Regions from separate parts of the Arthrobacter sp. CAN_A2 genome, predicted to be linked through region 2. Evidence: predicted binding sites of a transcription regulator. Region 2 holds the regulator's gene; the other holds the start of a gene.

Region 1 (15,916 bases), on a different contig from region 2:
GGCAGCCGCCCTGCGGGCCCACCTCGACCACCTCCGCGGTGAGCAGCAACGGCTCGACCGCCAGATCACAGCGGTCCTCACGACGGTTGAGGCCCTCGAGCGGGGAGAGGAACCCATGCCTGAGAAGATGTTCGACGGATTCGACCACGCGCGCTACCGGGAGGAGGTCGAGGAGCGGTGGGGCATTGATGCCTACGCCCACGGCGATGCCTGGTGGCGCGGGCGGAGCGACGCGGAGAAGGACGCGTTCGGCAGGGAGGCCGCGGAGCTCGGTGCAGGCTGGATCGACGCCGCAACCCGGGGTGTGCCACCCACCGACGGCGGAGCCCAGGAGCTGGCCGGGCGCCACGTCGCCTGGCTCTCCTCCGTCCCGGGCGTGCCGCGCGACGAGGACGGGGAACTCCTGCCCGAGTACGTACGGGGGCTTGGAGCGATGTACGTCCAGGATCCGCGGTTCGCGGTGAACTACGGGGGCCTGGGCGGCGCGGAGTTCGTCCGGGCAGCGCTCGAGGCCTGGCTCTCGCGTTCCGGACGATAGGCCCGGTCGGCTGATTCCATGTTCACCGCGCGAGCGCCTGTCGACCCAGCAGGAGGACCACCATGAAGATCCGCTTCCCGCACCGCAGGGCCTTCGCCGTCGTCGTTCTCGGCGCCGCGGCGCTCATCACCTCCTGCAGCGGAGCCGGCCCCGCGACCCAGCCGGCCCCGCAGGGCGCAACGCCGTCGCAGGGTCGAGCGGACGCGATTGCCGAGCCCGTCACCGTCGTCTCGGGTCTGGGAGCGCCGTGGTCGGTAGTCTTCGTCGACGGGGCGACACTCGTCAGTGAGCGGGACAGCGCCAGGATCCTCGAAGTCCTCGAGGACGGTTCGACCCGTGTCGCCGGAACCGTCGAGGGCGTCGCCGGAGCGGGAGAAGGGGGCCTGCTCGGGTTGGCGGTCGACGACGAGCAGCGGCTCTATGTCTATTCCACGGCCTCGGACGGCAACCGCATCCAGCGCTTCGCTCTCGCCGGGAATCCAGGCGGCCTCGCGCTGGGGGACGCCGAGACACTGCTCGACGGTATTCCTTCGGCGAACTATCACAATGGCGGTCGTCTGGCCTTCGGCCCGGATGGGATGTTGTACGCCACAACCGGCGACGCCGGCCAACGCGACACGGCCCAGGACCGCGCCTCTCTCGCAGGGAAGATCCTCCGCATGACGCCGGACGGAGACGCCCCGGACGACAACCCGTTCCCCGGCTCCCTCACCTACAGCTACGGGCATCGCAACCCCCAGGGCCTGACCTGGTCGGACGACGGCACGATGTTCGCCGCGGAGTTCGGGCAGAACGCCTGGGACGAACTGAACATCATCACGGCCGGCACCAATTACGGCTGGCCCGCCGTCGAAGGCATCGTCGGAGAAGAAGACTTCACCGACCCCGTCCAGCAATGGGACCCCGGGACGGCCAGCCCCAGTGGCATGACCTACCTGGACGGCACCCTCTACATCGCCAACCTCCGCGGCGAGGTGCTGCGCGCCGTTCCCGTCGCCGATCCCGGCTCGTTCACCGACCTCTACGCGGGCGCCTACGGAAGACTCCGGGACGTCGCCGCGGGCCCGGACGGTGATCTCTTAATTCTCACGAGCAACACCGACGGACGAGGGGAGCCTTCGTCCACGGACGATCGGCTCCTGCGCGTTCCTCTGCAAGCTCCCTAACACCCCCATTCCGCCAGCGCCGGTCCCGGGACGACTACTGCTGCCTGCCAACTTCACGAAAGATCGGCATGAACACCACGAGCGTCCTGCCAACACCTGCACAGGCTGACACGCCGCAACGCCTTCCACTGCTGGCCCTGATCGTCCTCGCGGTCATCGGGTTCGTCCTCGTGGCGATGGAGACTATGCCGGCCGGAGCCCTCCGCCTCCGGACCGTATCCGGCGCGGCTGCTCTGATGGTCACTGCAGCACTCACCGGATGCACCGACGATTCCGGAGCGACCTCGGATGCGACATCGGACTCAGCAGCTTCTCCGACAACCCAGGACACTCTCATGGCACCCTCACCCGACTCCACTCCCGGCCGAACCACCGGGGATCCTGATTCCTCGAGCGCTGCTTCCGCCGGCAGCACGCCCATCGTGCTCGAACTCGACGGGACGACCGTCACCGGCAGGCTGAGCGACGGAGCGGCCTCGGTATCGCTTATGGAGCAGCTCCCGCTCACCGTGTCCCTGAGTGACTTTGGCGGCCAGGAGAAAGTTGCGGAGCTCCCCGAGCCCCTCGACCTTGACGGCGCACCCGCCGGCAGTGGCGCCGAACCCGGTATGATCGGCTATTACGTCCCGGACCAGCGACTGATCCTCTACTACGACCAAGTCGGCTACTACGCAGGCATCGTCCCCCTCGGAACCTTCGACGACGTGCCAGCCGTGGAGAGCCCGGCCGATGCGTCCACGGTCACCCTCCGTCCAGGCGGCTGATCCCGCATCTCATGCTCCTCAAGACCGCGGCCACCGACCGACACCGAAACACCCCCCGTCACCATGACACCCCGATGCCCTAGCCACACGCTCACAGCGTGACCACACCACACCGTTCTCAAGGAGAATCATGCGCACCGTCAACGCCATCGCGGCACCGTCCGCCACCGAACCGCTGATCAGGACCACCATCGAGCGCCGCGACGTGGGCCCGAAAGACATCCTGATCGACATCGCCTATTCCGGCGTCTGCCATTCCGACATCCACACCGTCCGTGGCGAGTGGGGTGACATCCAGTACCCGCAGGTCGTCGGCCACGAGATCGTCGGCACCGTGAGCGAGATCGGTTCCGAGGTCACCAAGCACAAGGTCGGCGACCGCGTCGGCGTCGGCTGCATGGTCAACTCCTGCGGCGAGTGCGAGTACTGCGTCCGCGGCGACGAGCAGTACTGCACCAAGGGGAACGTCCAGACGTACGGCGGCGTCGACCCCGCGGACGGCACCGTCACGCAGGGCGGCTACTCGCAGGCCGTCGTCGTCACCGAGGACTTCGTTCTCCGCGTCCCCGAGAGCCTCGACTTCGAGAAGGTCGCCCCGCTGCTTTGCGCCGGGATCACGCTCTACTCGCCACTGCACCACTGGCAGGCGGGCCCGGGCACAAAAGTGGCCATCGTGGGCCTCGGCGGGCTCGGCCACATGGGCGTGAAGATCGCCGCGGCCCTCGGCGCCGATGTCACCGTGCTCTCGCAGACGACCTCCAAGAAGGAGGACTCCCTCCGGTTCGGTGCGTCGGCACACTATGCGACGAAGGACCCGGAGACCTTCACGGAGCTCGCGAACTCGTTCGATCTGATCATCAACACGGTCTCGGCGAAGGTCGACATGGGCGCCTACCTCGGCCTCCTCAAGGTCGATGGGACCCTCGTCAACGTCGGGGCTCCTTCCGAACCCCTCGGGGTCCCCGCGTTCGCCCTCATCCCGGCACGCCGCAGCTGGGCAGGCTCCATGATCGGCGGTATCCGCGAGACGCAGGAGATGCTGGACTTCTGCGCCGAGCACGGTATCCACCCCGAGACCGAGCTCATCAGCGCCGACGGCATCAACGACGCCTACGAGCGAGTGCTCAACTCCGACGTCCGATACCGCTTCGTCATCGACGCCGCCACCTTCGCCTGACCCGTAGAGCGTAGAGCGTAGAGCAGGTCACCTCCGCCAGGTCCGGTGGAGGTGACCTACTGGGTCCTACACACCCGCTCGGGCCTGCCCAGGTACCTGCAGCACCCATACGAGGGTCAAAGGCTTCGGTGCTAACAACCGTTTCGATCAGATGTTCAGATGTCTCAAGAATGATTCGCCGATAATCCATCCTTCGTCAGATGCCTGACGACCTCAGGACGAGGCGCCGACCCGGTAGCCATGGCCTGGCGGCCCGGTAGGTGCGCCCCCCGTTCACCTCGGCCTGACCCGGTTCCGATCCCGTACTCAGCGAGCCGGGCGATCTCCGTAAGCAGGTGGCTATGTCAACCAGTCATGCGGTGACGCTCACCTGCAGGCGCGCACTGGGTCGGCACGGCACAGACTGACAGAGTCACAGAGTTACAGCGCGCCAGGAGATTCGGCAGGAGTGATCAGCCGGTACTGATGCAAAGATCCGCAGCACCTCCGCTTCCAGACGCGGATCCGTGTAAGACCAGACTGGGACATCTTGCTTAGTCCGCCTGCGTCACGAGGCACCAACTACAGTGAGTCGTCACTCACTGGTGGGCCGGCGGCGTTGCCGCTTGGTTTCGGATCGCTGCTGCTTGTACGCGGAACGGCGACGTTCCGAGCCGCGCGTGGGTCGCGTCGCGCGGCGCAGAGGGGGCGAAGGGGTGAGTGCGGCGGCCACAATTTCGCGGAGCGCCCCGAGAGCGATTTCGCGGTTACGCAACTGGGACCGCTGCTCAGACACCGTCACCGTGATCGCCCCCGAGACATGCCTTCGGGCGAGTTGGTCAACGATTCGCATCCGCTGCTCATCGCTTAGAGCCGACGACTCCGATGGTACCCAGGTGAGTTGCACCCGACTGTCAGAAGTGTTGACGTGCTGCCCGCCAGGCCCGGATGACCTGGAGAACTTCCATTGTAATTCGGTTGCCGGAATAATTAAGTCCGATGTCACTTCAAGATCCACGCAGTAAGCGTGGCACGCCAGGTGTGTCTGGTGGCAAGCGTCAACAACTGGAGGTCGTTCCGTCGACGACGTGACCGTGACCGTGCGCAGCAGCGACCGTGCCGCTCTGGGCGCCGCGGTTGTGCCCTCGCGCGGAAGAGCTTCCACCGGAATTCGTCATCGGATGCACCGATAACCCACCTTCCGTCAGATGCCTGACGACCTCAGGACGAGCCGCCGACCCGGTAGCCGTGGCCTGGCGGCCCGGTTGGTGCGCCCCCCGTTCACCTCGGCCTGACCCGGTTCCGATCTTGTGCTCAGCGAGCCGGGCGAGCTCCGTAAGCAGGTGAAGTGAGAACGTAGTTGTCCAACAGCCTGTTGGGCAACTACGTAGGGCGGCCCACCCTGAGGTGGACAGGCTCGACGCCTGCAGTTGATACGCCTCGGCGCCCGCTGAGCAGGGATGCCCATTGTTCAGCGTTCGCCGCGTGCATCAGTTCGTGAACTCGCCGAAACGACGTCGGCCCTGTGGCCGTCGTCGCCGCGCCCGGCGCCCCGCGCTCTGGAAGGATCGCTCAACTAGGGTGTGGGAGGTGACTGACCTCGAACCTGATCTTCCTCCAAGTTATGCAGAAACGCTGACCGAACTGGCCAATGCCGTACGAGCCGCAAAGGCGAGAGCTCAGCGCGTCGTCAATGCTTCCATGATCGAGCTCTACTGGAACATCGGCCGAACCATCCTGCAGCAGCAACAGGCCGAGCCGTGGGGGAGCGAGGTGCTCGGTCGTCTGGCTGAGGATCTCCGCGCCCAGTTCCCGCACATGAAGGGGTTCTCGCGGAGGAACCTTTACTACCTGAGAGCCCTGGCCAACGCGTAGCAGGGAGGGGCGCATCTGTGCAGACAGTGTCTGCACAAATCAGCTGGAGTCATAACATCACCCTGCACGTGCAACTCCAGGATCAGGACCTGCACGAGTGGTACGCGGCGCGGAGTGTCCGCCACGGGTGGTCACTGGCCGTCCTTGAACACCAGATCGCATCCAGGCTTCACGAGCGGGAAGGATCAGCTCCGAACAACCTCAAGGCGCGACTGCCCGAGGAGGGGACGGGACTCGCCCGGGAAGTCATAGCTGCGCGCGAGGACCTGGGGCGTTGGGTCCGACCACATGCGTTGCAAGCGCCCCGGACCTGTCAGGGGCCGACCGACCTGTCCCGCCCGGCCCGCTTCGCGCTGTACAGGTTGCGGTCGGCCTCCTGCAGCAGGTCGGCCGTCGTCGCCCCCGGTTCGCAGCCGGCGAAGCCGATGCTCACCGTGAGGCGCAGATCGCCGTCGATCTCGGGCCACCGGAGCTCCCGGATGGCGGACAGCACCCACCCTGCCACCTGCCCCTGGTCGGCGTCCTGATGCAGGACCAGCAGGAACTCCTCCCCTCCGATCCGGGCGACGTGGTGGACGCCTTCGCACGTCGACAGGGCCGCGGCGACGGCCACCAGCACGTCGTCGCCCGCGGCGTGCCCGTAGCGGTCGTTGACCAGCTTGAAGTGGTCGAGGTCGAGGATGGCCAGGGAACCGGTCCACGGTCCACCGGCCTGCCAGGTCCGGACGACGTCGGGCAGTGTGTCCTCCACCCAGCGCCGGTTGCGCACCTTCGTCAGGGGGTCGATGGCGACGGCCGCCTCCGCCTGCTCCGCGCGTTCGAGCGCCTCGGTGACATTCTGCTCGGCGAACAGGTGGTCCACCTGGGAGCGGCGGGCCTCGATCCACCGGCTCCGCGCCGCCTGATGGAACTGCCGGTGGAGTTCGTAGGCGAGCCGGAAGTCGGCCGCGGACGCCGCGATGGCGGCGCGCTCCTCCAGGACGGTGGAGGCGACCTCCTCGAGCGCATGCTGCACGGTGATCCGCTCGGCCCGGTCGAGGGCACGCCGCGCCGCGGGGAGGTTGCCGACCCCGTGGTGGGCCTGCGCGAGCAGGAGCATCCGGGTGGCCCGGGTCTCCGGCTGCGACGTCGCGGCGTCGTCGTCCCCGGCCCGCTCCAGCACGTCGAGCGCGTCCCAGGGGCGGTTGTCCGCCAGGTGGCCGCGTGCGAGGACGTCCGACAGCTCGGCTTCGAGGTCGGGGGACGCGGCGATCACGGCCTCCAGCCGCCGCATCCAGAAGCGCGCCTCGTCCGGCATCGACTCGTCCAGCGCGGAGTGGAACGCGTTCGAGGCGATCTGGGCCAGGAGTTCGGGGTCGGCCAGTTGGTCCGCGAGGGCGAGCGCCCTGCGGGACACGTCGAAACCGTGCTGGAGGAGCCCTGCGACCAGGAGGCCGACCGCCTGGCGCGTCAGGAGCTTCGCGCGGAGTCGGGGCAGTTCGGTGCCGTCCAGCAGAGTGACGGCGATCGTCGCCTGCTCGGCGCCGGAGCCCGAATGGCCCGCGATGAGGTCCATCATCGCGATGAGGGCGTGGCACCGGCTGGCGAGCCGCGCGTCGCCCTGCTCGGTGGCCCATTCGAGGATCTCCTGACCCCGTGTCCGCGCGCCGGGTGCGCCGTCGGTGCGGGCCAGCGCGTCGAGCCCGGTCACCTCGGCCCAGAAGGCCACGTCGAGCCGCCCGAGCGTCTCCGCAAAGGCCCTGATCTCGGCGGCCTCCCCCACGGCGCGGGGGAGATCGGCGCTGATCTCGACGGCTTCGAGGGTGGCGATGAGGTCCTTCTCCTGCGCGAGGCGCAGGGACCCGCTTTCGATGACGGTGTCATTCATGGTGTGGCTCCAGATGGTCGGGGCAGCGCTTTCCTGCTGACCGTGGAGCGTGAACGAGACCATGGTGTGCGCTGACGTGCCGGGTGAGACTGGCGTGTGTTCAGTCTGCCGTGTCGAGGGCATCGCCTCAAGGGTTCCGGCTCATTGATTTCGTCGCGCCGGACAGCGCCGGACAAGGCGAGGCAGCGCCGGGCGGCTCCGGCGGTACCGGGCACAGCAGCGTCTCCTATGCTTGATGCACCACGGAGCCGCAGTCCTTCCCCGCGTCGGCCCGCCGCAGGAGCCGCAGGGATGACAGGAAGGACCGCCGTGACCACGGACAGCAGTGCGGACGAGGAGGGCGTGGTGAGCCGGGCCGCCCACGCCGTCGACCAGGCCTCCGACATACGCCCCCCGGACGCCCCGGTGCGGCCCGGCTGCGCCATCTTCCGCGCTGCGTCCGGACACCTATGACGCCGCGGACGAGGCCCCCCGCGCGGGGGCAGGCGGGCCCCGGCGCTCCGCCCGACCCGAAGTACTGCAGGTCGTGCGGCCGCCGCATGGAGTGGCGGAAGAAATGGGAGCGGACCTGGGACACGGTGCTCTACTGCAGCGACGCCTGCCGGGCGCGCAAGGTGAGGCCGATCGACGCGGACCTCGAAGAATGGCTCCTGACGCGTCTCCGGAGCCTGCCCCGCGGGCAGGGCATCGACCCGGCGGACGCCGCCCGGGCCCTCGACGAGGAGGGCGGGACCCTCCTGCACGAGCCCGCCCGCAGCGCGGCACGCCGCCTCGTGAACCGGGGCCTCGCGGAGATGGTGCAACGCGGTGCCGTCGTGGACCCGTCGACGGCGAAAGGGCCCGTGGCCCTGCGGTCACCGCGCTGACGCGACCCGCTCGGTCGCAGCCACGCGCTCCGCAGGCTCGTAGCGGACGGTCCGGGCCGATCGGCGGGCGGCCGCGCGGATGCCCGCGAGGGGAGAGCCGGGGGATCCGGGACCGGAGTCCAGCAGGCCGGCGGCCCGCGCCTGGACGAGGATGTTCCCGAGCGCCGTCGCCTCGACCGGGCCGGCGAGGACCGGCAGCCCCGTGCGGTCGGCGGTCAGTTGGCAGAGCAGTGCGTTCTGCGACCCTCCGCCCACCACGTGGATGACGTCGATGCGGTGTCCGGACAGGCGGACGGCGTCCTGCAGCGTGCGCGCATAGGCCGCGGCGAGGCTGTCCAGGATGCATCGGGCCATGGCCTCCCGCGTCGGTAGGACGTCCGGCCCCGCCCCGGCCGCGCGGCGGATGCGCGCGGGCATGGCGTCCGGCGCGAGGAAGTCCGTGCTGTCCGCGTCGATGGTCGGGCCGCCGGCCGGCAGGGCTGCGGCGGCCGCCAGCAGCGCGGGGAGATCGGGCTCCGGTCCCTCGATGCTCCACTCACGCAGGCACTCCTGCAGCAGCCAGAGTCCGCCGGTGTTGCGCAGGTAGCGGATGGTCCCGTCCACGCCGCGCTCGTTGGTGAAGTTCGCGGCGCGGCTCTCCCCGGTCAGGATGGGGGCGTCGAGTTCGACCCCGACGAGCGACCACGTACCCGAGGAGATGTACGCGAAGTGCGGCGAGTCGGCCGGGACGGCGGCGACGGCGGAGGCGGTGTCGTGCGACCCGACGGCGACGACGGCGGTGGCCGCCGGGAGGCCCGTCGCCGATGCGATGGCCGGCAGCAGGCGGCCGATCGCCGTGCCGGGCTCGATGAGCGGGGGGAAGAGTTCCGGGGACAGGCCGAGCGGACCGAAGAGGTCCTCCGCCCACGTACCGGTGGCGGCGTCGAGCAGTCCCGTGGTGGAGGCGTTCGTCGCCTCGGTGCGGCGCTCACCGGTCAGCCGGTAGGCGAGCAGATCGGGGATGAGCAGCGCCTGGAAACCCTCGAGCGACCGCTCGGCGGCGAGCTGGTACACCGTGTTGAACGGCAGGAACTGCAGCCCGGTGCGCGCGTAGAGCTGCGCGGGCGGCACGGCACCATGGATGACGTCGATGCTCGCCGCGGTGCGTTCGTCCCGGTAGCTGAACGGCAGGTGCCGGAGCGTCCCGGCGTCGTCGACGAGCCCGTAGTCCACGGCCCAGGTGTCGATGCCGATGCTCGTGACGGTGGCACCCGTCCGGGCCGCGGCCTCGCCTGCCCGGCGCAGTCCCACCAGCACCTCCGCGAGGAGCGCCTCGACGTCCCACCGCAGGGCGCCGCCGAGGAAATGCGCGCCGTTGGGGAAGCGGTGGATGATGTCGAGCTCCGGACCGGCGGCCGTGAGCCTCCCGAGGATCACCCGGCCGGAGGACGCCCCGATGTCCACGGCGATGAACACCGCTTTCGAGCCGGCGGCCATGTCAGCGCAGGAACGCCGCGGCCACGCCCGCATCCACAGGGATGTGCAGCCCCGTGGTGTGGGAGAGCTCGGCGGAGGTCAGCACCGCGACGGCGTTGGCGACGTTCTCGGGCAGCACCTCGCGCTTCAGGAGAGTGCGCTGGGCGTAGTACTCGCCCAGCTTCTCCTCCTCCACGCCGTACACCGCGGCCCGCTTGGCACCCCAGCCGCCGGCGAAGATCCCCGAACCGCGGACCACGCCGTCGGGGTTGATGCCGTTCACCCGCACCCCGTAGCCGCCGAGCTCGGCTGCGAGGAGCCGCACCTGATGCGCCTGGTCCGCCTTCGCGGCGCTGTAGGCGATGTTGTTGGGCCCGGCGAACACCGAGTTCTTGGACGAGATGTAGATGATGTCCCCGCCCATGTCCTGCTCGATGAGCACCCTTGCGGCGGCCTGCGACATGAGGAAGGACCCCTTGGCCATCACGTTGTGCTGCAGGTCCCAGTCCTTCTCCGTAGTCTCGAGCAGGGGCTTGGAGATGGACAGGCCGGCGTTGTTGACCACGAGGTCCAGCCCGCCGAACGCCAGCACGGCGGCCGTCACGGCCTGGAGCACCTGCGCCGGATCGGTCACGTCGGCCTGCACGCCGATGGCGACGTCGGGCCCTCCGAGTGCTTCGGCGACGCCATTCGCGCTGTCGATGTTGAGGTCCGCGATGACCACGCAGGCGCCCTCCGCGGCGAGGCGCGTCGCGATGGCCTTGCCGATGCCCGACGCCGCTCCCGTCACCAGGGCGATGCGTCCCGCGTGGGATTTCGGTTGCGGCATCCGCGCGAGCTTGGCCTCCTCGAGGGCCCAGTACTCGATGCGGAACTTCTCGGTCTCCTCGATCGGCGCGTAGGTCGAGATGGCTTCGGCGCCCCGCATGACGTTGATGGCGTTGAGGTAGAACTCCCCGGCGACGCGCGCGGTCTGCTTGGTGGCGCCGTAGGAGAACATGCCGACGCCGGGCACCAGCACGATCGCCGGGTCGGCGCCGCGCATGGCAGGGGAATCCGGCGTCGCGTGGCGGTCGTAGTAGGCGGCGTAGTCCGCGCGGTACGCCGTATGCAGTTCGCGCAGGCGCAGCAGGCAACTCTCGACGTCGGCGTCCGCAGGGAGGTCGAGGATGAGCGGCTTGATCTTGGTGCGGAGGAAGTGGTCCGGGCAGCTCGTCCCGAGCGCACCGAGGCGCGGGTGCTCGGTGGAGGCGAGGAAGTCGAGGACGCGGGGGTCGTCGGTGAAGTGGCCCACCTGCGCCCTGTCGGTGGAGGAGAGCCCGCGGATGGTCGGCGCGAGGGCCGCGGCCTTGGCGCGGCGCTCCTCCTCGGGCAGCGCGGCATACCCTTCGAGCAGGGGACCGAAGGGTTCGGTCCGGCCGTGTTCGGCGATGTACCGCTCCGCCGTCTCGATGATCCAGAGCGAGTTCGCCTCCGCCTCCTCGGACGTGTCCCCCCAGGCGGTGATGCCATGGCCGCCGAGGATGGTGCCGATGGCTTCGGGGTTCGCCTCCCGGAGGGCGGCGATGTCGAGCCCCAGCTGGAAACCGGGCCGCCGCCAGGGCGCCCAGGCCACCTTCGGCCCGAAGATCGCCGTCGTCAGGGCCTCGCCGTCCGCCGCGGTCGCGACGGCGATCCCGGAGTCGGGGTGGAGGTGGTCCACGTGGGCGGCGTCGACGAGGCCGTGCATCGCGGTGTCGATGGACGGTGTGGCGCCGCCCTTGCCGTGCAGCGTGTAGTCGAAGGCGGTGACCATCTCGTCCTCGCGCTCCACGCCCGGGTACACGGAGCGCAGCGCCTGCAGCCGGTCGAGCCGCAGGACGGCGAGCCCGGACTCCGTGAGCGTGCCGAGGTCCCCGCCGGATCCCTTGACCCAGAGCAGTTCGACGTCCCCGCCCGTGACGGGATCGACGCCCGTGCCCTTGGCGGACGTGTTGCCGCCGGCGTAGTTCGTGGTGCGCTTGTCGGCGCCGAGCCGGTTGGAGCGCCCGATGAGGTCGCTGACGGTCCGGTTGGTCGTGCTGTTGTCAGAGGTGGCCGTCGTCGGCTGCGTCGTCGTCACTGTCATGCTCCCCATCCGGCCTGCCGGCCGCCCTGCCGTTCGGTGTTGATCCGGTCCTGGTAGCCGCTCTCCCGGTACGCGGCCGTCGGGTCCGCGGGGAGTCCCTTCGATGCGCGCCACGCGGCGAGTCCCGGGCGGACGTCGGTGTAGAAGGCGTCCATCATGAGGGCGTTCGCGCCGAGCACGTCGCCGGCCTCCTGCGCCGCGGTCAGGGCGGATCGGTCGATGAGCAGGGCGCGCGCGGTCATCTCCTGCACGTTCAGCACCGAGCGGATCTGTCCGGGGATCTTCTCCTCGAGGTTGTGGCACTGGTCGAGCATGAGGGCGATCCCGCTGGACGGATCCAGGCCGCCGCCGCGGATCACCTCGGCCATGATGCGGAACAGCTGGAACGGGTCCGCCGCTCCGACGATCAGATCGTCGTCCGCGTAGAAACGGGAGTTGAAGTCGAAGGAGCCGAGCTTCCCGAGGCGGATCAGCTGCGCCACGATGAACTCGATGTTGGTCCCGGGGGCGTGGTGGCCCGTGTCGAGGCAGACCAGGGCCTTGTCGCCGAGCTGCTGGCAATGGGCGTAGGAGGTACCCCAGTCGGGGACGTCCGTGTGATAGAACGCCGGCTCGAAGAACTTGTACTCGAGCACCAGCCGCTGGCCCTCGCCGAGGCGGTCGTACACCTTCCGGAGGGAGTCCTGCAGCCAGTCCTGCCGGGACCGCATATCGGCCTGCCCCGGGTAGTTCGAGCCGTCCGCCAGCCAGATCTTCAGGTCCCGGGAACCGGTGACGTTCATGACCTCGATGCACTCGTACATGTGGTCGATCGCCTTGTTCCGGACCGCGGCGTCGCTGTGCGTCAGGCTGCCGAACTTGTAGTCGTCGTCCTGGAACGTGTTGCTGTTGATCGTGCCGAGCCGCACGCCGTGCTCCCCGGCGTGGGTGGCGAGGCTCCCGTAGTCGTCGACCCTGTCCCAGGGGATGTGGACGGCCACGCTCGGCGCGAGGCCGGTCAGCCGGTGGACCATGCCGGCGTCGGCGATCTTCTCGTGGACGGTGCGCGGCGTGCCGGGGGTCGCGAAGACCTTGAACCGGGTCCCGGAATTGCCGTACGCCCAGGAGGGCACCTCGATGGCGAGCTGGTCCAGCTGTGCCGCGATGTCGTCGATGACAGTCATGTACTCTCTCCAGCGTGCGGGCCGGGTGCTTCACTCCACCGGCGGCGATTCTCGGGTTCTTCCACCCGTCCGGGAGGGCCCGGACGAGGAAGTAGATGGGCCGTGCTTTTGAATCGTTTCATTAGCACGTTTCAAAGCTATCCTTGCTGGAGACCGAGTGTCAACCGTTCCGTCGGCGCCCCGCCGGCGCGCGACGCGACCTCCGAGACAGCCGGAGTCCCATGAGCAGCCGACCAGTCAGTATCAAGGACGTCGCGGATACGGCCGGGGTGGCGGTCGGGACGGTCTCGAACGTGCTGAACCATCCCTCGCGCGTCTCCGCTGCCACCCGCGAGCGGGTGCAGGCCGCCATCGACGCGCTCGGCTTCGTGCGGAACGACGCCGCCCGGCAGCTGAGGGCGGGCCAGAGCCGCACCATCGGACTGGTCGTGCTCGACGTCGCCAATCCCTTCTTCGCCTCCCTCGCACGTGCGGCCGAGGACTGCGCTGCCGAGAACGGGAGCACCGTGGTGCTCGGCGACAGCGGGCAGGACGCCGAGCGTGAGGCCCGGTACATCGACGTTTTCGAGCAGCAGCGCGTGCAGGGCATGCTCATCTCGCCGGTCGGGGATGTGGGCCCGCGCGTCGAGGCGCTTCGTCAGCGCGGCATGCCCGTGGTGCTGGTGGACCGCGTGGATCCGCAGCGACGCTGCAGCTCGGTCTCCGTGGACGACGTCGCCGGCGGCTACATCGCCGTCCGGCACCTGCTCGAGGCGGGCCGGCGGCGCATCGCATTCGTGGGGACCAGGGCCGACTACCGCCAGGTCGCGGATCGCCTGGCGGGAGCCCGCCAGGCGATCGAGGAGCACGACGGCGCCGTGCTCGAGGTCCTCGAAGCCGATGCCATGACGGTCCTGGCCGGCCGGGACATCGGGGAGACGATCGCACGGCGCGGGCACCGGGAACTGCCGGACGGCATCTTCTGCGCCAACGACCTCCTCGCGATCGGCGTGATGCAGGCGGTACTGCTGATCCGCGGACTCCGGATCCCCGAGGACCTCGCCCTCATCGGGTATGACGACATCGATTTCTCCGCCTCCACCGTCGTCCCGCTGACGAGCGTCCGGAAGCCGACCGAACTCATGGGGCGCACCGCCGTCGAGCTGCTCCTCGAGGAGATCGAGGGGCCCGCCGCCCGCCGCCGCCAGGTGATCTTCGACCCCGAACTCGTGGAGCGCCGCAGCACGCAGGCCGGGGTCCACGCCGTCGGCTGACCGGTCGACCCCGGCACGGCGGTGCGGTCACAGTCCGATCTCGGGCTGTTGACGGTGATGGAGGTCGCGCCTACTATTCGAGGAAGCCGAATCTGAAACGATTCATTTCTTCCCGAGGAGTTGCATTGACGCATCCTGATGGCCGTGGCAGCGACGCCACGGATCCGTCCGCACCGGGGCGGACCCCCGTGCTGGCACTCCGGGGGGCACTGAAGACCTTCGGCCCGGTCGTCGCCCTCGCCGACGGCACCATCGACCTGGTTGCGGGCGAGATCCACGCGCTGGTGGGCGAGAACGGCGCGGGAAAATCCACCCTCGTGAAGATCCTTGCGGGGGTCCACCACCCGGATGCGGGGGAGTTCCTCGTGGGCGGGCAGGACGTCACTTTCCGCAACGTCGCCGACAGCAAGGCCGCCGGGATCTCCGTCATCTACCAGGAGCCCACACTCTTCCCCGATCTCACGGTCGCCGAGAACATCTTCATCGGGCGCCAGCCCCGGGGCCGCTTCGGCCTCATCAGCCGCGTCGAGATGCGGCGCCGCGCGAGGGAGCTGTTCGGCCAGCTCGGTGTCCCGATCGACCCCGACCGCGTGGCCGAGGGACTGTCCATCGCGGATCAGCAGATCATCGAGATCGCCAAGGCCATCTCCCTCGACGCGCGCATCCTCGTCATGGACGAGCCCACGGCGGCGCTCAGCGGCGTCGAGGTGGACCGCCTGTTCGCCGTCGCCCGCCGCCTGCGCGACGCAGGCAGCGGCATCCTGTTCATCTCCCACCGCTTCGACGAGGTCTTCGGCCTGTGCGACCGCATCACGGTGATGCGGGACGGCGCCTACATCGCGACGCACGAGACGCGGGCGACCTCGGTCGAGGCCATCGTCCGGGAGATGGTGGGACGCGACATCGACGCACTGTTCCCGAAGACCGAGACGGAGGCCGGCGACGTCGTCCTGAAGGTCGAGGGGCTGACCCGGCCGGGTGTCTTCCATGACATCGACTTCGAGGTGCGGGCGGGCGAGATCGTGGCCCTGTCGGGACTGGTGGGAGCCGGGCGCACCGAGGTGGCGCGTGCCGTGTTCGGGATCGACCGCTACGAGTCGGGCACCGTCCGGATGTTCGGCACGCCGCTGCGCCGCAAGGACCCGCGTGCCGCGATCGACGCCGGGATCGGCTTCGTCCCTGAGGACCGCCGCAAGCAGGGACTCGTCATGGACCTGTCGGTCGAGCGCAACACGGCCCTGACGCTCCGCCACTCCCTTGCGCGGTTCGGTATCATCAGGGCGCGCGCCGAGCGTGAGGCCGCCGAGACGTGGGGCAAGAGGCTCCAGGTGAAGGCCGGCTCGCCCGAACACGCCGTCTCCACCCTTTCCGGCGGCAACCAGCAGAAGGTCGTCCTCGCCAAATGGCTCGCCACGGACCCGAAGCTCCTGATCATCGACGAGCCGACGCGCGGCATCGACGTCGGCACCAAGGCCGAGGTGCACCGCCTGATCTCGGAGCTGGCGGGACGGGGCATCGCGATCCTCATGATCTCCTCCGAACTGCCCGAGGTGCTGGGCATGGCCGACCGCGTGCTGGTCATGCGGGAGGGGCGGATCACCGGCCGCCTCGACCGCGCCGAGGCCACCGCCGAAACCGTCATGCACGCCGCCACCGCATCCCTGGAGTCCTCGCGATGAGCCTCGACAGCAAGAGCGCGCCCGCCC
Region 2 (15,916 bases):
ACCATGGGCCGCGCGGCGGAGCGCGCCGCGGATCTGCTCTCCCAGCTACGTCGGCGTCGCGATCCGTCCTCGTGAGGTTCGACGGCGGGTGACCGTCGCTACCGTGCGTGCACGGCCCGCGCATCGACCGGTCGACTGTCTTTCACTTCAACCACATCAGCCACTACAGTGACTCCTTAGGCGGATTATCCTTTTGCTACAAGGCGACACGCCGAACGGTCGCCCCCGGGTGGTTTTATCGATGCCGGCCCCAGGGTGCAGTGCAAGCCTCCATGCAAAGGAACAGTGGTGAGATGGCAGACGGGAATCACTTCTCGGATGTGCAGTTTCGGACGGTCGCGGAAGTGGCCGGGCTCATGCGGGTATCGAAGATGACCGTGTACAGGCTCGTGCACGCGGGAGAGTTGCCCGCCGTGCAGTTCGGCCGTTCCTACCGGGTCCCCGAGTCCGCGGTCGAGGATTTCCTCCACCGGGCGCAGGTCGAGGGGCAGTCGGAGAGCGCCTGACCGCCGGTCGTTCGAGGGTTCCCCAAACGGATGTACCCTGTTAAGGAGCGTTTTGGGCGGGTTTCGAGCCTGCTCGACTTATTGCATCAAACGGGCAACTGCCACCAGGCACGCGTCTTTCGTCATCACCAGGGCGTGCCTCGAGGCACATCGCCGCAGTCCGCCCTGGCAACACAACAGTTTGTGAGGACTCTATGGGTTCAGTAATCAAGAAGCGCCGCAAGCGTATGGCAAAGAAGAAGCACCGCAAGCTGCTTCGCAAGACCCGTCACCAGCGCCGCAACAAGAAGTAGCCAGGCGCCCGGCCGCGAGCCGGAGTGTGCCGACCGGCCCGGATTCCCGCCTTCTGGCGTGGACGCCGGGCCGTTGTCGTCTGCGGGCTCCCGGTGGGGCCTGCGCGGGAGTCAGGGACTCCTGAACCGCGAGTACCCGCGCCACAGCCCGTAGACGGATCCGATCACGGTCGCCGCCCGCAGGCCGAGGGTCGCGGCGCGCCGCCCGCTGCGGAAGTCGTAGACCGGCCAGTTGTTCGCGCGGGCATGGCGGCGGAGTCGGCTGTCCGGGTTGATGGCCACGGGATGCCCGACGGCGGTCAGCAGCGGGATGTCGTTGTAGGAGTCGCTGTAGCCCCAGCAGCGCGAGAGGTCGAGGTTCTCCCGCTGCGCCAGGTGCAGGACCGCTGCAGCCTTGGCCGGACCGTGCAGGAAATCGCCGACCAGCCTGCCGGTGTACAGGCCGTCCGCGACCTCCCCCACCGTGCCGAGGGCGCCGGTGAGGCCGAGGCGGCTCGCGATCACGCCGGCCACCTCCACGGGAGTGCCGGTCACCAGCCAGACCTGCCGGCGGGAGGTCAGGTGCTGCTCCGCGAGGGCGCGCGCGCCGGGCCAGATCTTCGACGCGATCATCTCGTCGTAGACCTCCTCGCCGAGCGCCAGGATGTCCTCGTGGGCAATCCCGATGGCGAACGCGAGGGCGGCGTCGCGCACCGAGTTCACGTCCGTCATCGTCTCGCCGCGCATGATGAAGCGGAGCTGCTTCCAGGCCAGGCCTGCGGCGAAGCGCAGCGTGAAGGCCTTGCGCTGGTACATCTTCCGGCCGACGTGGAAGAGGCTCGCGCCGCGCATCAGGGTGTTGTCCACGTCGAAGAAGGCGGCTTCCCCCGCGATCGTCGCCGGAGGCTGGGGGGTGGGGTGCGTGACCCGTGCGGCGTCCGGCATGCTCAGAGTCTAGTTCGTCGGCTCCCCGCGCCGACGGCACCCTCTGCCGGTGCCGTTCCTGCTTCCGACGCCGCACGGGCGCAGTACCGTGGAGGGATGGAACCTCCCGTGGACATGCCCGGTGCCGGCGTCGTCCTCCTCACCCGACCCGCGTGTCACCTCTGCGAGGATGCCCGCGCCGTGGTGCAGCGGGTGACCGCCGAGCTGGGCCTCGGCTGGCGCGAGGTGTCGGCGGCCGAGGCCCCCGCGCTCGGTGCCCGGTTCGCGGAGGAACTGCCCGTCCTGTTCATCGACGGCGTCCAGCGCGACTTCTGGTCGATCGACGAGTCGAGGCTGAGGCGGCTGCTGGCCGGCGCCTGACACATCCCGCCGGTCCGGCCCGGCGTCCCGTCACGGCGGCCCGCCGCCCGGCTTGGAGGCCCCGCGCCGTCGGCATACAGTGGTGTTACTTCCGCCCCCGACGCCGAGGGATCCCGGAACCGCGACTCCCGGACCGGACGCCGCGGTGCTAGCAACGGAGCCGAGAACAGTGACAACGCCGGACATGCCAGGCCTCCACCCCGTGGGTGATGCGGCGCGCCACATCCCTCCTGCGTCGGTGGCCCGCCTCACCATCTACCTGCGTGCGCTGAATTCCCTGCTCGCGGAGGGCATCGAACGCGTGTCCTCCGAGGAACTGGCGGACGCCGCCGGAGTGAACTCGCCCAAGCTGCGCAAGGACCTCTCCTATCTCGGGTCCTACGGCACACGGGGCGTCGGGTACGACGTGCAGTACCTGAACCGGCAGATCTCGATCGCCCTCGGGCTGACACTCGACTGGCGCGTCGCCATCCTCGGCGCGGGCAACCTCGGGCGGGCCCTCGCCGGCTACTCGGGGTTCGTGTCGCGGGGCTTCGAGATCGTCGCGCTCTTCGACGCCGACCAGCTCGTCGTCGGTTCCGAGGTCGGCTACCTCAGGGTCAGCGCCGTCGACGACCTCGAGGCGGTGCTGGAGCGCACCCGCACCAACATGGCGGTGCTCGCGGTTCCCGCGGCGGTGGCCCAGGAGCTGTGCGACCGCCTCGTCGCGGCCGGGATCTCCAGCATCCTCAGCTTCGCGCCCGTGGTGCTGCAGGTGCCATCGCACGTCCAGCTGCGCAAGGTGGACATGTCCACCGAGCTGCAGATCCTGGCCTATCACGCGCAAAGGGCGCAGGAGCCGGACCTCGGTCCGATCTCCCGTGCCCAGTAAGCGGGTCTACGCGCGGCTGCGCACTCAGTACCCGAACTTCTGCGGTGCGAAGTACGGCCGCGCGGGCTTGAGGTAGGTCAGGACCACGCCGGCCACGCCCAGCAGCATGACCAGCACGCTGAACACCACCGAGAGCGCCGACGTCTCCGCCACCGCCTGTCCGGTCGACTCCGCGGCGGCGGTGAGCATGGGCGTCAGGAGGACGGTGGCGAGCACGCCCAGCACGTTGAGCGCGGCCAGCACGGTGGCGGTGATGCGGGCCCAGTTCCGGCCCTTGCGGATGAAGACGGCCAGGACCACGTACAGCGCCGCGATGATCACCGAGACCACGAGCCCGATTCCCACCCCGACCGCGGCGCCCGCCATGTCCGGCACCTCGGTCGTCAGCAGGGAGATGACGGACGACAGCAGGTAGACGACGCCGGCAGCAAGGATGAGGTAGTAGGCCCGGTCGACCTCCTTGGGCGCCGGCCCCTTCTCGGCGAGGCCCGACGCACCCGACGTCGGATAGGCATAACCCGAGGGCTGGGCGGCCTGGTGGCCGTACTGGCCGCCGTCGTCCTGCTGGCCGTACCGGGGTGGGTCCTGCTGGGGGTAGGGGTTCTGGCCGCTGCTGCCCGATCCCGGTGGATTCCAGGCGGGCCCGCCGTTCTGCCCGTCCGGGTTGTCCTGTGGTGTGCTCATCGTCGCGTCCTCCGCTGATCGGTGTCGGTCATCCGCCGCTGGTGCCCCTCGTGGATGTGGTCACCGTCAGCCTAGTTCGTGCGCTCCCGGTGGGGACAGGCCGAAACGCCGGCGGCCGGCGCCGTCGGGAGGACGACGCCGGCCGTCGGGGCCGGCTGCGGGCACCGGGCCCGAGCGACGGATCAGACCGTGGCGACCGCGGGGGCCACGAAGGCGGCCTCGATGGTGATGGTGACCTTGTCGCCGACGAGGACGCCGCCCGCTTCGAGGGCCGCGTTCCAGGTGAGGCCGAAGTCCTTGCGCGAGATGCTCGTGGAGGCGGAGACCCCGGCGCGGGTGGCGCCGAAGGGATCCACGGCCACGCCGTTGAACTCGGCGTCGAGGACCACTGCTTTGGTGATCCCGCGGATGGTGAGGTCACCGTTGATCCGGTAGGTCTCGCCGGAGCCGTCGTGGGAGGTGGAGACGAAGGTCATCTCGGGGAACTGCTCGACGTCGAAGAAGTCGGCGCCCTTGACGTGGCCGTCGCGGTTCTCGTCGCCGGAGGTGAAGGATGCGGTCCTGATGGTCGCGGAGATGCTCGAGTCCTCGAGGGACGAGCCGACGGTGAGCGCGGCGTCGACGTCCTTGAACGAGCCGCGGACCTTGCTGATGCCCGCATGGCGGACGCTGAAGCCCACTTCGCTGTGGGAGGGGTCGAAGGACCAGGTGCCGGAGGTGAGGCCTGAGGGGACAGTCATGGGGAACTCCTGAGAATGATGGCTCGCGGATGCTTACACGGGGTAGAAGCATGCGTATGCATGTTTTATTCCGCTCTTCGCTAAAATGTTCAACCAATCCACCGGACCGCCCGCAAGGGAAGGGCCGGCGCCGATTGGCCGTCGCGCGCGGCATGCGCGAAACTGGAGGGATGCAGCGATCAACCGTCCACCTGGTGCGCCACGGTGAGGTCCACAACCCGGACAGGGTCCTCTACGGGAGGCTCCCCGAGTTCCATCTCTCCGAGCTGGGCCGCCAGATGGCCATCCAGATGGCGCGGCACTTCCAGCAGCGGCGCGACGAGGGCGCCGACATCGTGCACCTCGTGGCCTCGCCGCTGGATCGTGCGCAGGAGACCGCGCAGCCCCTCGCGGACGCCCTCGGACTCACCATCTCCACCGATGAGCGCATCATCGAGGCGGAGAACCGCTTCGAGGGGATGTCGGGGATCAAGAGCAGGCTCCGGGAGCCACGGCACTGGCCGTTCCTCGTCAATCCCTTCCGCCCCTCCTGGGGTGAGCCCTACAGCCGGCAGGTCGAACGCATGATGGCGGGAGTCCATGACGCGCGCCGGCTGGCGCTCGGGCTCAGCTCGGCGAAAGGGTCGGACCGTCCCGCGGAGGCCATCCTGGTCAGCCACCAGCTCCCGATCTGGGTGACGAGGCTCGCCGCCGAACACCGCCGGCTCTGGCACGACCCGCGGGAGCGCGAGTGCACGCTCACGTCCGTCACGTCCCTCGACTTCGACGGCGACACCATCCGGCGCGTGCGCTACGCCGAGCCGTGCGCGGACCTGTTGCCCGAGGCGGCGAATGTCCCCGGCGCGTAATAGAATTACTACACGTCGTAGAAATCAACGGAAGAAGCCGTGACCAGACCCGTCCGTCCCGCATCGCGCCGCCGCGTGCTCACGCTGCGCCTCGCGCTCGCCTTCGCCGTGCCGGTCTCGCTCGCGATGACGTCCTGCGCGGCGGATGACCCCCTCGCGCAGCAGGCCGCTGCGGGGGACGGCAAGAACTACATCGCGGGCGACGGCTCGGTCACCGAGTACGCGGAGAGCGACAGGGGAGAGCCCGTCGAGGTCGCCGGGACTCTGTTCGACGGCACCGCCGTGTCGAGTGCCGACTGGGACGGCCAGGTCACCGTGCTCAACTTCTGGTACGCCGCCTGTGCCCCCTGCCGTGAGGAAGCACCCGACCTCGTCTCGCTGCACGAGGACTACGCGCCCCAGGGGGCCGTCTTCTACGGTGTGAACATCCGCGACGAGCAGGCCACGGCAGAAGCCTTCGAACGCAGCTTCGGCATCCCGTACGAGAGCTTCGACGACAAGGACGGCGGCGTGCTGCTGGACATGACGCAGTACGTCCCGCCGCAGGCGGTCCCCACCACGATCGTGCTGGACCGGGAGGGGCGCGTCTCGGCGCGGATCCTCGGACTCGCGGACCGCAGCACGCTCAAGGCCCTGATCTCCGATGCCCTCGCCGAATAGCGCGCCGGGCCGGGCATGCCGATGACGGGGCCGCTGGCCGCGTCGATGCCCCTTGCCGTGGGCAACGCCTTCGCCGACGCCGTCCTGAACGGCTCCATGATGCTGGCACTGCCCGTCGCCCTCCTGGCGGGTCTCGTCTCGTTCGTCTCTCCCTGCGTCCTGCCCTTGGTCCCGGGCTACCTCGGGTACGTGACGGGACTGACCGGTGTCGACCTCGAGAAGCAGCGGAAGGGCCGCATGCTCGCCGGGATCGGCCTGTTCGTCCTCGGTTTCTCGGTGGTGTTCATGGCCTACGGGACGCTCTTCGGCCAGCTCGGAGCCTTCCTGCGGGTCTCCCAGGGGTGGCTCCTCCAGGTGCTCGGGGTCGTCGTGATCCTCCTGGGCATCATCTTCATGGGCGGACTGTCCTGGTTCCAGCGGGAGAGCCGCCTCCACGCGAAGGTCCCCGCAGGGCTCCTGGGCGCGCCCCTGCTCGGGGTGACCTTCGGGCTCGGCTGGGCGCCGTGCATCGGGCCCACGCTGGGCGCGGTGCAGCTGCTCGCCATCTCCGGCAACGACGCCACGGCCCTGAAGGGCGCCGTCCTCACCTTCGTGTACTGCCTCGGGCTCGGCCTGCCGTTCCTGCTGATCGCCCTCGGCGTGCGGCGCGGCATGGGTGCGCTCGCGTTCTTCCGGAAGCACCGGCTCCTGCTGCAGCGTTCCGGGGGAGGGCTCCTGGTGCTCGTGGGCGTCCTCATGGTCACGGGCGTCTGGAACCTCTGGATCACCCAGCTGCAGGATCTCCTGATCGGCAACGTCGTCCTCCCGATCTGATCGGCGGACGCGCACGGCACGGAATCGAAATCAACTTGATGGAAGGCCCACAGTGAAGCAGGACGTCACACAGGACACGAGGGACAGGCCGGGCGCCTCGAAGGCCCGGTCCGACGCCGTCCTGCCCTCCCTCGGCTTCTTCGGGACCCTGCGGTGGGCCTGGACGCAGCTCACGAGCATGCGCACCGCGCTGTTCCTGCTCCTGCTGCTGGCCGTCGCCGCGGTTCCCGGCTCTCTGTTCCCGCAGCGCCCCGCCAATCCCGCCGTCGTCACGCAGTACCTCCAGGACAACCCCGACTCCGGGCCCATCCTCGACTGGTTCCAGCTCTTCGACGTCTATTCGTCGGTCTGGTTCTCCGCCATCTACCTCCTGCTCTTCATCTCCCTCATCGGCTGCGTGATCCCCCGCGCGATCGCGCACTTCAGGGCGGTGCGCTCCACGCCGCCGCGCACGCCGAAGCGGCTCTCACGCCTGCCCGTCTACGGCACGCTCGAGGTCCCGGCGGATCAGGCCCGTAGCGCGGGGATCACCCCGGCTGCGGCCGCCGAGCAGGCCGCGGCCATGCTCCGGAAGCGCGGGTACCGCGTGGACGTGCGGGACGCCGACACCGACCGCCCCTCGGTGGGCGCCGAGCGCGGACTCGCCAAGGAGCTCGGCAACCTCGTGTTCCACACCTCCCTGATCGGGGTCCTGGTCTCGGTCGCGGTCGGAGGGCTGTTCGGCTACAACGGCCAGAAGGTCATCGTGGAGGGTGACAGCTTCGTCAACACCCTGATCGGCTACGACTCCTTCAACCCGGGCTCCAACTTCTCCGACGACCGGCTCGAGCCGTACTCGCTCCGGCTGGACTCCTTCGACGTCCGCTTCGACCGCGAGCAGGAGAGCCACTACGGGCAGCCGCTGGACTTCACCGCCAACCTGACCACGCAGGACGGGCCCGGCGGGGCCGAGGAATCCCAGGTCCTCAAGGTCAACGCGCCGATCACGATCGGCGGGACGAACGTGTACCTCGTCGGCAACGGCTACGCGCCGGTCGTGACGGTCCGCGACGGCGACGGCAACATCGCCTCGCAGGGTCCCGTCGTCTCCGTGCCGTCGGACGGGCTCTACACGTCGCTGATCGTCATCAAGGCCCCGGACGCCAAGCCCGACCAGCTCGGGTTCGTGGGATTCTTCCTCCCCACGGCGTTCGTGGACGAGCAGGGCGTCTCCTTCTCCCGCGACCCGGATCCCTTCAACCCCCAGCTCAACCTCAACTCCTACTACGGGGACCTGGGGCTCGACGACGGCACCCCGGAGAACGTGTACGTCCTGGACACCGAGGACCTGACGGAGCTGAACAGCCGAACCAGCGACGACGGCGGGATCGTGCTCGGCGTCGGCCAAACCTACGACCTGCCCGAGGGCAAGGGCTCGGTCACGTTCGACGGGCTGAAGCGCTACGTCGCCCTCGACATCCACCACGACCCCGGGGAGGTCGGCGCGCTCGTCTTCTCGACGCTCGCCCTGCTCGGCCTGACGGCATCGCTGTTCATCGGACGGCGGAGGCTCTGGGTCCGCACCGGGGAGCACCCCGACGGCCGCCTCATGGTCGAATACGGGCTGCTCGCGCGCGGCGAGGACCACCGGCTCCCCGCGGAGGGCCAGGCCGTGGAGAAGCTGCTCGCGGACCGCTGGTTGGTGCCGGACGGCGGCACGGGAGAAAATAAGGTGCCTGAGGCCGCATCGTCGGCGGCAGGCACGGGGCAGTCGCACCACAACTCAAAGGACAACTGATGCCACAACCAGTCAACGCAGAGCTCGGGCAGGTCAGTGAGCTCTTCATGCTGCTGGCCTCCATCGCCTACGTGGCGGCCCTGATCTTCTTCGTGCTCGACCTCGTGCGATCGAGCACGACCATCGGCTCGCTCGAGACCCGGCTCGCCGAGGAGAAGGCCACACCCGCCCTCGCCGGCGTCGGTGCGCGTGGGGGCTCGACGTCGACCGCCGTGCCGGCCGGTCCCGCCACTGCCGACGACTCGATGGACTACGGCTCCGGGCCCCGACGTGGTTCGGCGCGTATCGCCGTCTCGTTGACGGTGCTCGCCGCCGTCATCCACGGTGCCGCCGTCGTCACCCGCGGCGTCGCCGCGCACCGTGTGCCGTGGGGCAACATGTACGAGTTCTGCACCACCGGCGCGTTCCTCGTCGCCGCGATCTTCCTGATCACGCTCACCCGCAAGGACCTCCGCTTCGTCGGGTCCTTCGTGGTGGGCCTCGTCGTCGTCATGCTGTGCGCGGCCACCGTCGGTTTCCCCACGCCCGTCGCGCGGCTGATCCCGGCGCTGCAGAGCTACTGGCTGATCGTGCACGTCTCCATCGCGGTCGCCTCCTCCGCACTGTTCACCATCACCTTCGCGATGTCGGTGCTGCAGCTCCTCCAGTCCTCCCGCGAGGCCAAGCTCCTCGCGGGCAAGGCGGACACGGCGAGGTTCCTGCGCCTGGTGCCGTCCGCGCTGAGCCTCGAGAACCTCGCCTACCGCCTCAACGCCATCGCGTTCGTGGGCTGGACCTTCACCCTCATGGCCGGCGCCATCTGGGCCGAGCAGGCCTGGGGCCGGTACTGGGGCTGGGATACCAAGGAGGTCTGGACCTTCGTGATCTGGACCGTCTACGCCGGCTACCTGCACGCCCGTGCGACCCGCGGGTGGACGGGCACGCGCGCCGCGTGGCTCTCGATCGTCGGCTACCTCTGCATCGTCTTCAACTTCACGATCGTCAACATCTACTTCTCGGGCCTCCACAGCTACGCGGGGGTCTAGCGACTGCTGCTGCGGGGGCGGCTGCGGCCGTGCCCGGGCCATACGAGAGCCCCGCAGCTCCTGCTGCGGGGCTCTCGTGTGTCCGGAGCCAGTAGGGCATCAGGCGCCCGAGGAGCCCGAACCGGCGTCGAACCTGCCCACCGAGCGGGTCGGCTCGGTGGGCATAAACAGGTATGCCCACCGACTTCTCTCAGTCGGTGGGCGTACCTGTCGTGCAGGGTCGACGGGCGGCCTCGCTGGATCGTCGCGGGTGCGGGGGACCGCCCGTCAGGGCTGGTGGGCTCCCGTGGGGCCAGGTCCGGCGTCGTCGTTGCCGTCGCCGTCGTGCTTGCCGTCCTGTGCGGGGTTGTTCTTCCCGGCATCGCGGGCCTTGGCCTCGCGCTCCTTCTGCTCCTGCTCGCGGCGGCGCCTCTCCTGCTCGCGGGCCTGCTGCCATCGCTGGGTCTCGAGGTTCTGCAGGAAGGCGGGATCGTCGTCGGGGGCCGTCGGCTGGCGGGGGGCCGGGCGGCGGGGACCGGGAGGGCCTTCGCTGCGGGGACGGCCGAACAGGAACCACATGCCCGCTCCGATGAGCGGCAGGAGCAGGATGGTGATGAACCACGCGGTCTTCGAGATGCTCCGCACTTCGTGTTTTCGGCTCATGACGCAGTCGATCAGTGCATAGATGACGACGGCGACCCCGAGGATCGCGGCGAACAGCAGGAGGCGGGGCATGCGCCAATTGTAGGCGAGTAAACTTGGAGAGTGGCCTTCCTCAAATTCACCGCCCTCCGACTGCTCCTGATCGTCGTCTTCTACGTGGCGTGCGTCCTGCTGGGGCTCGGCCTCTTCCTCTCGGCCGTCGTGGCAGCCATCCTCGCCTGGTGCGTGACCTACCTGTTCGCGCGGGATCTCCGGGATGCCGCCGCAGCGACCCTGCAGCGCCGCATGGCTCCGGGCGCCCCGCCGGTCCGGACGGCCGTCGAGCTCGACGACGCCGCGGCCGAGGACGCACTCGATCCCAATATGCCCGTCAACGCCGACCGCAAGCCCCGCCGCGACGCGGCGTGAGTCCCGCACCGGCGTCGCAGTAGCGGTCTGCAGGTCCGGTGGCGCAGCAGCGTCGCTCGAGCGGTGACGGCCCGGCGTCGCAGTAGCGGTCCCGCAGGTTCGGTGTCGCTCGAGCGGCGCGGCCGCGGCGACGCAGTAGCGGTCCGCAGGTCCGGCCTCCTGGGAGCGGCCGGGAATCCTGTCAGGCGAGGGCCCGCGTGATCACGATGCCCGCCGCGAACAGGATGCTGAACGCCAGGTTGATCAGTCCCGTCTGCTTGAGGACGGGGATCAGGCTCGTGCGCTGCGTGCCCGTGAGCATCAGCCGGCTCGGCTTCAGGCAGGCCGGGACGAGCAGCAGGACGAGCAGCATCCAGGGGTACTCCCCGCTCAGGAACAGCGGCAGCAGGACGGCGGCGGCGAGCATCATCACGTAGCTGATCCGTGCGGCGGTGTCGCCGAGCCTCACGGCCAGGGTCTTCTTCCCGACGGCGGTGTCGGTCGGGATGTCGCGGACGTTGTTCGCCATCAGCAGGGCCATGGCGATCAGGCCCGTGCCCACCGCTCCGATCCACGCGGCCGCGCTGAGCTGGCCCGCCTGGGTGAACGTGGTGCCGAGGGTCGCGACCAGTCCGAAGAACACGAAGACGAACACGTCGCCCAGTCCCAGGTACCCGTACGGATTCTTGCCGCCCGTGTAGCCCCACGCGGCGGCGATGCAGCCCACGCCGACGAGCAGCAGGATCCACGACGCCTGGGACAGCACGATCAGGGCCAGTCCGGCGAGCATGGCCACGCCGAAGCAGGCGAAGGCGGCGAGCTTCACATGCCGGGGCTGTGCGACCCCGGACCCGGTGAGGCGCAGTGGGCCCACCCGGACGTCGTCCGTCCCCCGGATGCCGTCCGAGTAGTCGTTCGCGTAGTTCACGCCGACCTGCAGCAGCACCGAGACGATCAACGCGAGCGCCGCATGGAGGGGCTTGAAGGATTCCAGCCCGACGGCGGCAGCGCTTCCGACGATCACGGGGGCGAACGCCATCGGCAGCGTGCGGGGGCGGGCTCCTTCGAGCCACTGAGCGGCAGTCGCCACGGATCAGTCCTTCAGGTCGGGTGGGTGGAGCGGGAGGTCCGTCGGACGCCTAGGCGCGTTCGAGGAGCTGGTGGATGGTCCGGCGATCGGGCTTGCCGCCCGGCAGCAGGGGAAGGGCATCGAGCGTCACGATGGACTTGGGGACGGCATGCGCCCCCAGTTCCACGTGGACCGCCTGCCGGATGACGTCGGCATCGACGTCACCGACGATCGCCGCGGCGACCGCCGTGCCCCACTCCTCGCTGCGGATGCCGAGGACCATGGCCTGTTCGACGCCGGGCAGGGCCTGGATGACGTCGGAGACCCTCGTCGCCGAGACCTTCAGCGCGCCGGTGATGATGACGTCGTCGAGCCGGCCGTGCACGGTGACGGAGCCGTCCGTCGCCACTTCCCCGGCGTCGTCCGTCACGAACCAGCGCTGCCCGGCGTTGAAGACGAACTTCTCCGCCGTGAGCTCGGGCGCGTCGAGGTATCCATCCGCGAGGACGGGGCCGCCGGTCCGCAGCCGGCCGTCCACGGAGCGGAGCTCGACGCCGTCGAGCGGGGTGCCGTCGTAGACGCACCCGCCGCAGGTCTCACTCATGCCGTAGGTCTCGACGATCTTCAGGTCCTGGCTGCGGGCGAGGGACCGCAGGGACACCCCGGCCGGCGCACCCCCGAGGAGGATCGCGTCGAAGCGGCGCAGGAGCTGGAGGGTCTCGCGCGACGGGTCGGCCAGGAGCCGGTGGAGCTGCGTGGGCACGAGTGAGGTGAACCGGACGCGGTCCGTCAGCTCGCCCGCGGCGTCGGTGAAGGCCTGCGGCGTGAAGCCCGCGGAGGTGTCCATGGCCCAGGGCTGCGTGCCGGCGTACAGGGAGCGCACGAGCACCTGGAATCCGGCGACATAGTGCACCGGCAGCGTGAGGAGCCACTGGCCCTCCGCCCCGAGGGCGAACGCCGTGCCCATGGCCGACGCCGCGAGCGCGTCGACGCTGAGCATGGTCTGTTTGGGGGTCCCCGTGGATCCGGAGGTGCTGATGACCGCCGCGATCTCGTCGTTGGGCAGCTCGCCGCCGAACAGCTGATCGGGCCTCACGTGCGGGGCGACCGCGGGACCCTCGCCGGCGAGGGCCGCGGCGAGGGGCTTGAGCAGCCCGAGGGCGTCGAAGCCCTCGGGGGTGTGCACGGGGAGGAGTTCCACGCCGCTCCTAGAAGTAGTAGGGGAACGAGGACCAGTCCGGGGAGCGCTTCTCGAGGAACGCCTCCTTGCCCTCCACCGCTTCGTCCGTCATGTACGCGAGGCGGGTCGCCTCGCCGGCGAAGACCTGCTGGCCGGCGAGGCCGTCGTCGGCGAGGTTGAAGGCGAACTTGAGCATGCGGAGGGCCTGCGGGCTCTGGCGGGCGATATCGGCCGCGTACGCGAGCGCGGTGACCTCGAGCTCCCCGTGGTCGACGGCCTCGTTGACCGCCCCCATGTCCACCATGTCCTGCGCGGAATATTCGCGGGCCAGGAAGAAGATCTCCCGCGCCTTCTTCTGGCCGATCTGCCGGGCCAGGAGGGCGGATCCGTACCCGGCGTCGAAGCTGCCCACGGTGGCATCCGTCTGCTTGAACCGGCCGTGCTGCGCGGACGCGATCGTGAGGTCCGCGACGACGTGCAGGCTGTGCCCGCCGCCGGCGGCCCACCCGTTGACGACGGCGATGACCACCTTCGGCATGGTGCGGATCAGCCGCTGCACCTCGAGGATGTGGAGGCGTCCGGCCCGCGCCGGGTCGATCGTCTCCTTCGTCTCGCCCTCCGCGTACCGGTAGCCGTCGCGGCCCCGGATCCGCTGGTCGCCGCCCGAGCAGAAGGAGTGGCCGCCGTCGCGGGGGCTCGGCCCGTTGCCGGTGAGCAGCACGGTGGCGACGTCGGGTGTCATGCGGGCATGGTCGAGAGCCCGGTACAGCTCGTCGACGGTCCCGGGACGGAACGCGTTGCGCACCTCGGGGCGATCGAAGGCGATCCGCACGGTGGGCAGGTCGCGGACGACGGCCCCGCCGGCGTCGCGCTCCACCTGGCGGTGGTACGTCATGTCGGTGAAATCCTCGAAGCCCGTGACGACCCGCCAGCGGGTGGGGTCGAAGATGTCGGATACCTTGGCGGGGAGCTCTGAAGTCACCCGTCGAGTCTAGCGGCGCGGGCCGTGCCGGGCGCCCCGGCCCGCGCCGGTCATGCGATGCAGAACTCGTTGTCCTCGGGATCGAGCATGACGTACCAGGCGTGCGGCCCCTGGGAGTGCTGCTCCACGTACCGCGCGCCCCGCGCCTCGAGCCGTGCCCGCTGGGCGTCGCGGTCCGTACCTCCGAGGTCGACGTCGATGTGCACCCGGTTCTTGGCGGTCTTCGGCTCGGGCACGGGCTGCAAGAGGATGCGCTCGCGGCCCGTCCGGCCGACGTCGTCAGCCCGGCAGATGGCGGCGCCGTCCTTCCAGACGCGCCTGCCGTGGTGCGTGATGACGTCGGACTCCTGCGCGAACCCCTGCGCGATCATCCGGTCGATGAACGCCTCGTCGGTCGGTTCGACGACCCAGCCGAGCGTCTCCGCCCACCAGTCCGCCTGGGCGTGCGGATCCCTGCAGTCGATCGAGATCTGGACGGAGAAAGGCATGACCGCAGGCTAGGACCTCCGGCGCGGGAGGGGAAGGGGTGGTTGCTACGCTTCGGCCATGGACGCCTCCCCGATCGCCGGCCTCGACACCACCACCGCGCGGGCGGCGGTGGACGGCCCGTGGGACGGCGCCGTGAACGCCAGGGACCTCGGGGGCGTCGGGGGATCCGTCCAGGCGGGCCGGCTCTTCCGGATGGGCAGGAACGAGTGGGTCACGGCGTCGGGGTGGCGCCAGGCCTTGGAGCAGGGCGTCCGGACCGTCGTCGATCTCCGCCACCCCTTCGAGCTCGGCCGCCGGGGAGCGGACCCGCTCGTCGGACCGGACGCCGTCGAGCGTTTCAGGTTCCTCAACCTCCCGACGGAGGACCAGTCGGATGAGGAGTTCATGGCGCTCTGCGGACCGTATCTCAGTTCGCCGGAGCACTACGGGGAGAACCTCAGGCGGTGGCCCGAGAAATTCGTCCGCGTGGCCCGGGCCTTCGTCGCGGCTCCGCCCGGGGGAGTGGTGATCCACTGCGCCGCGGGGAGGGACCGCACCGGACTCGTGGTCGCCCTGCTGCTCAGCGCAGCGGGGATAGGGTCCTCGGCGATCATCGCCGACTACGCACGCGCCGTCACCACCATGAACGAGCGCTACCGCGGCCAGGAGACGCCGCACGAGACGCCGAAGACCGACGCCGAGCTGGCGGTCTGGCTCCTCCGGGCGCGGGGACACCTCGAGGACCTGCTGTCATCGCTCGACGCCGCGCAGTTCCTCCGTGACGCCGGTCTGACGGCGCAGGAACTCGCGGACCTGAGGGCGCGTCTGACGAGCCCCGCGTGGCCGCTCTAGCGCTGGAGCTGGGAGAAGTTCACCAAGCTGCGGACGGAGGGGAAGTAGCCGGACCGGTAGCCCTCGATGGTGGGGTGCAGGTTGTCCGCCGCGCCGGGCGTGAAGGTGATCCAGGGGTCCGTGGAACCGAGCCCGTGTCCTTCGAACTTCTGCACCAGGTCGACGTATGTGAAGCCATGGGCCTCGGCCTGGTCCCTGATCACGGCGTTCACGGCGTCCGTGGCATCGTTGAACGCTGTCTGCGACGCCACGGGCAGGACGACAGGCGTCCCCGCCTCGGGAGAGAACAGGTGCGGATAGCCGGTCACCACCACGGTGGCGCGGGGCGCGGCGGAACCGATCGTGCCGTACAGCGCGTCGAGGTTGCGTTCCAGCGCCGGCAGGGCGGTCGCGTTCTGGACCGCGATGAACTGCGCGCACTCCGCAGTGGGCCGGGTGGCACACACCCCGGCGGCCTGCCCGAAGCCCGCATCGTTACCGCCGGCGGAGACGGTCACGAGGTCCGTGGACGGGGAGAGGGCGCCGGACGCGACGACGCGTGCCACCTGTTCCGGCAGGTCCAGGGCGCCTCCCGCCTCGGTGGCCACCGTGGCGCCGGCGCAGGTGGCGTCGGCCACCAGCTCCACCTGCTTCTTCGTGTCGAGGATCCCGGGCAGGCCCAGGGGCGTCTGGCCGCAGGCGTTCACATAGGAGCCGGCACCGAATCCCGAGGCGTACGAGTCCCCGAGCGCCACATAGGACAGCGGCGCGGGTGGGGCGGCTGCAACGGGACCCGCGGCGCCCCCGATCAGGGCTGCAGCGGCCGCCGCGGCAAGGGCGACGAGCCTGGTGGGCC

What was found. Region 2 encodes Rex, which represses fermentation and respiration genes when NADH is low (regulators of the CRP and FNR family bind a similar motif). Its sites were predicted from a motif close to CTTGTGAANNNNTTCACAAG; they were not measured.
Region 1: a site for Rex is predicted at 13,063-13,082, ahead of rhaI (L-rhamnose isomerase). Genes of this name have one in related genera too.

Annotation. Positions count from the first base shown of each region.
Region 1 covers NZ_JADOUS010000006.1:122,192-138,107, forward strand. The annotation lists gene IWX63_RS09525 (MerR family transcriptional regulator) at 1-538, shown strand, start outside; gene IWX63_RS09530 (PQQ-dependent sugar dehydrogenase) at 601-1,704, shown strand; gene IWX63_RS09535 (cyclophilin-like fold protein) at 1,773-2,468, shown strand; gene IWX63_RS09540 (NAD(P)-dependent alcohol dehydrogenase) at 2,599-3,645, shown strand; gene arfB (alternative ribosome rescue aminoacyl-tRNA hydrolase ArfB) at 4,220-4,642, opposite strand; gene IWX63_RS16795 (DUF1016 N-terminal domain-containing protein) at 5,215-5,499, shown strand; partial or broken gene IWX63_RS16800 (hypothetical protein) at 5,568-5,618, shown strand; gene IWX63_RS09555 (GGDEF domain-containing protein) at 5,813-7,366, opposite strand; gene IWX63_RS09560 (hypothetical protein) at 7,676-7,819, shown strand; gene IWX63_RS09565 (DUF2256 domain-containing protein) at 7,816-8,232, shown strand; gene IWX63_RS09570 (rhamnulokinase) at 8,221-9,708, opposite strand; gene IWX63_RS09575 (bifunctional aldolase/short-chain dehydrogenase) at 9,710-11,794, opposite strand; gene rhaI (L-rhamnose isomerase) at 11,791-12,957, opposite strand; gene IWX63_RS09585 (LacI family DNA-binding transcriptional regulator) at 13,179-14,210, shown strand; gene IWX63_RS09590 (sugar ABC transporter ATP-binding protein) at 14,336-15,889, shown strand; gene IWX63_RS09595 (ABC transporter permease) at 15,886-15,916, shown strand, end outside.
Region 2 covers NZ_JADOUS010000003.1:184,025-199,940, forward strand. The annotation lists gene IWX63_RS05240 (ArsR/SmtB family transcription factor) at 1-75, shown strand, start outside; gene IWX63_RS05245 (helix-turn-helix domain-containing protein) at 294-506, shown strand; gene IWX63_RS05250 (30S ribosomal protein bS22) at 701-799, shown strand; gene IWX63_RS05255 (HAD family hydrolase) at 911-1,723, opposite strand; gene IWX63_RS05260 (glutaredoxin family protein) at 1,820-2,083, shown strand; gene IWX63_RS05265 (redox-sensing transcriptional repressor Rex) at 2,268-2,954, shown strand; gene IWX63_RS05270 (hypothetical protein) at 2,979-3,638, opposite strand; gene IWX63_RS05275 (YceI family protein) at 3,821-4,378, opposite strand; gene IWX63_RS05280 (histidine phosphatase family protein) at 4,549-5,226, shown strand; gene IWX63_RS05285 (TlpA family protein disulfide reductase) at 5,266-5,886, shown strand; gene IWX63_RS05290 (cytochrome c biogenesis CcdA family protein) at 5,944-6,699, shown strand; gene resB (cytochrome c biogenesis protein ResB) at 6,752-8,476, shown strand; gene ccsB (c-type cytochrome biogenesis protein CcsB) at 8,476-9,501, shown strand; gene IWX63_RS05305 (PLD nuclease N-terminal domain-containing protein) at 9,769-10,215, opposite strand; gene IWX63_RS05310 (DUF4229 domain-containing protein) at 10,246-10,551, shown strand; gene IWX63_RS05315 (1,4-dihydroxy-2-naphthoate polyprenyltransferase) at 10,733-11,620, opposite strand; gene IWX63_RS05320 (AMP-binding protein) at 11,670-12,800, opposite strand; gene IWX63_RS05325 (1,4-dihydroxy-2-naphthoyl-CoA synthase) at 12,808-13,761, opposite strand; gene IWX63_RS05330 (VOC family protein) at 13,812-14,249, opposite strand; gene IWX63_RS05335 (tyrosine-protein phosphatase) at 14,308-15,081, shown strand; gene IWX63_RS05340 (SGNH/GDSL hydrolase family protein) at 15,078-15,916, opposite strand, start outside.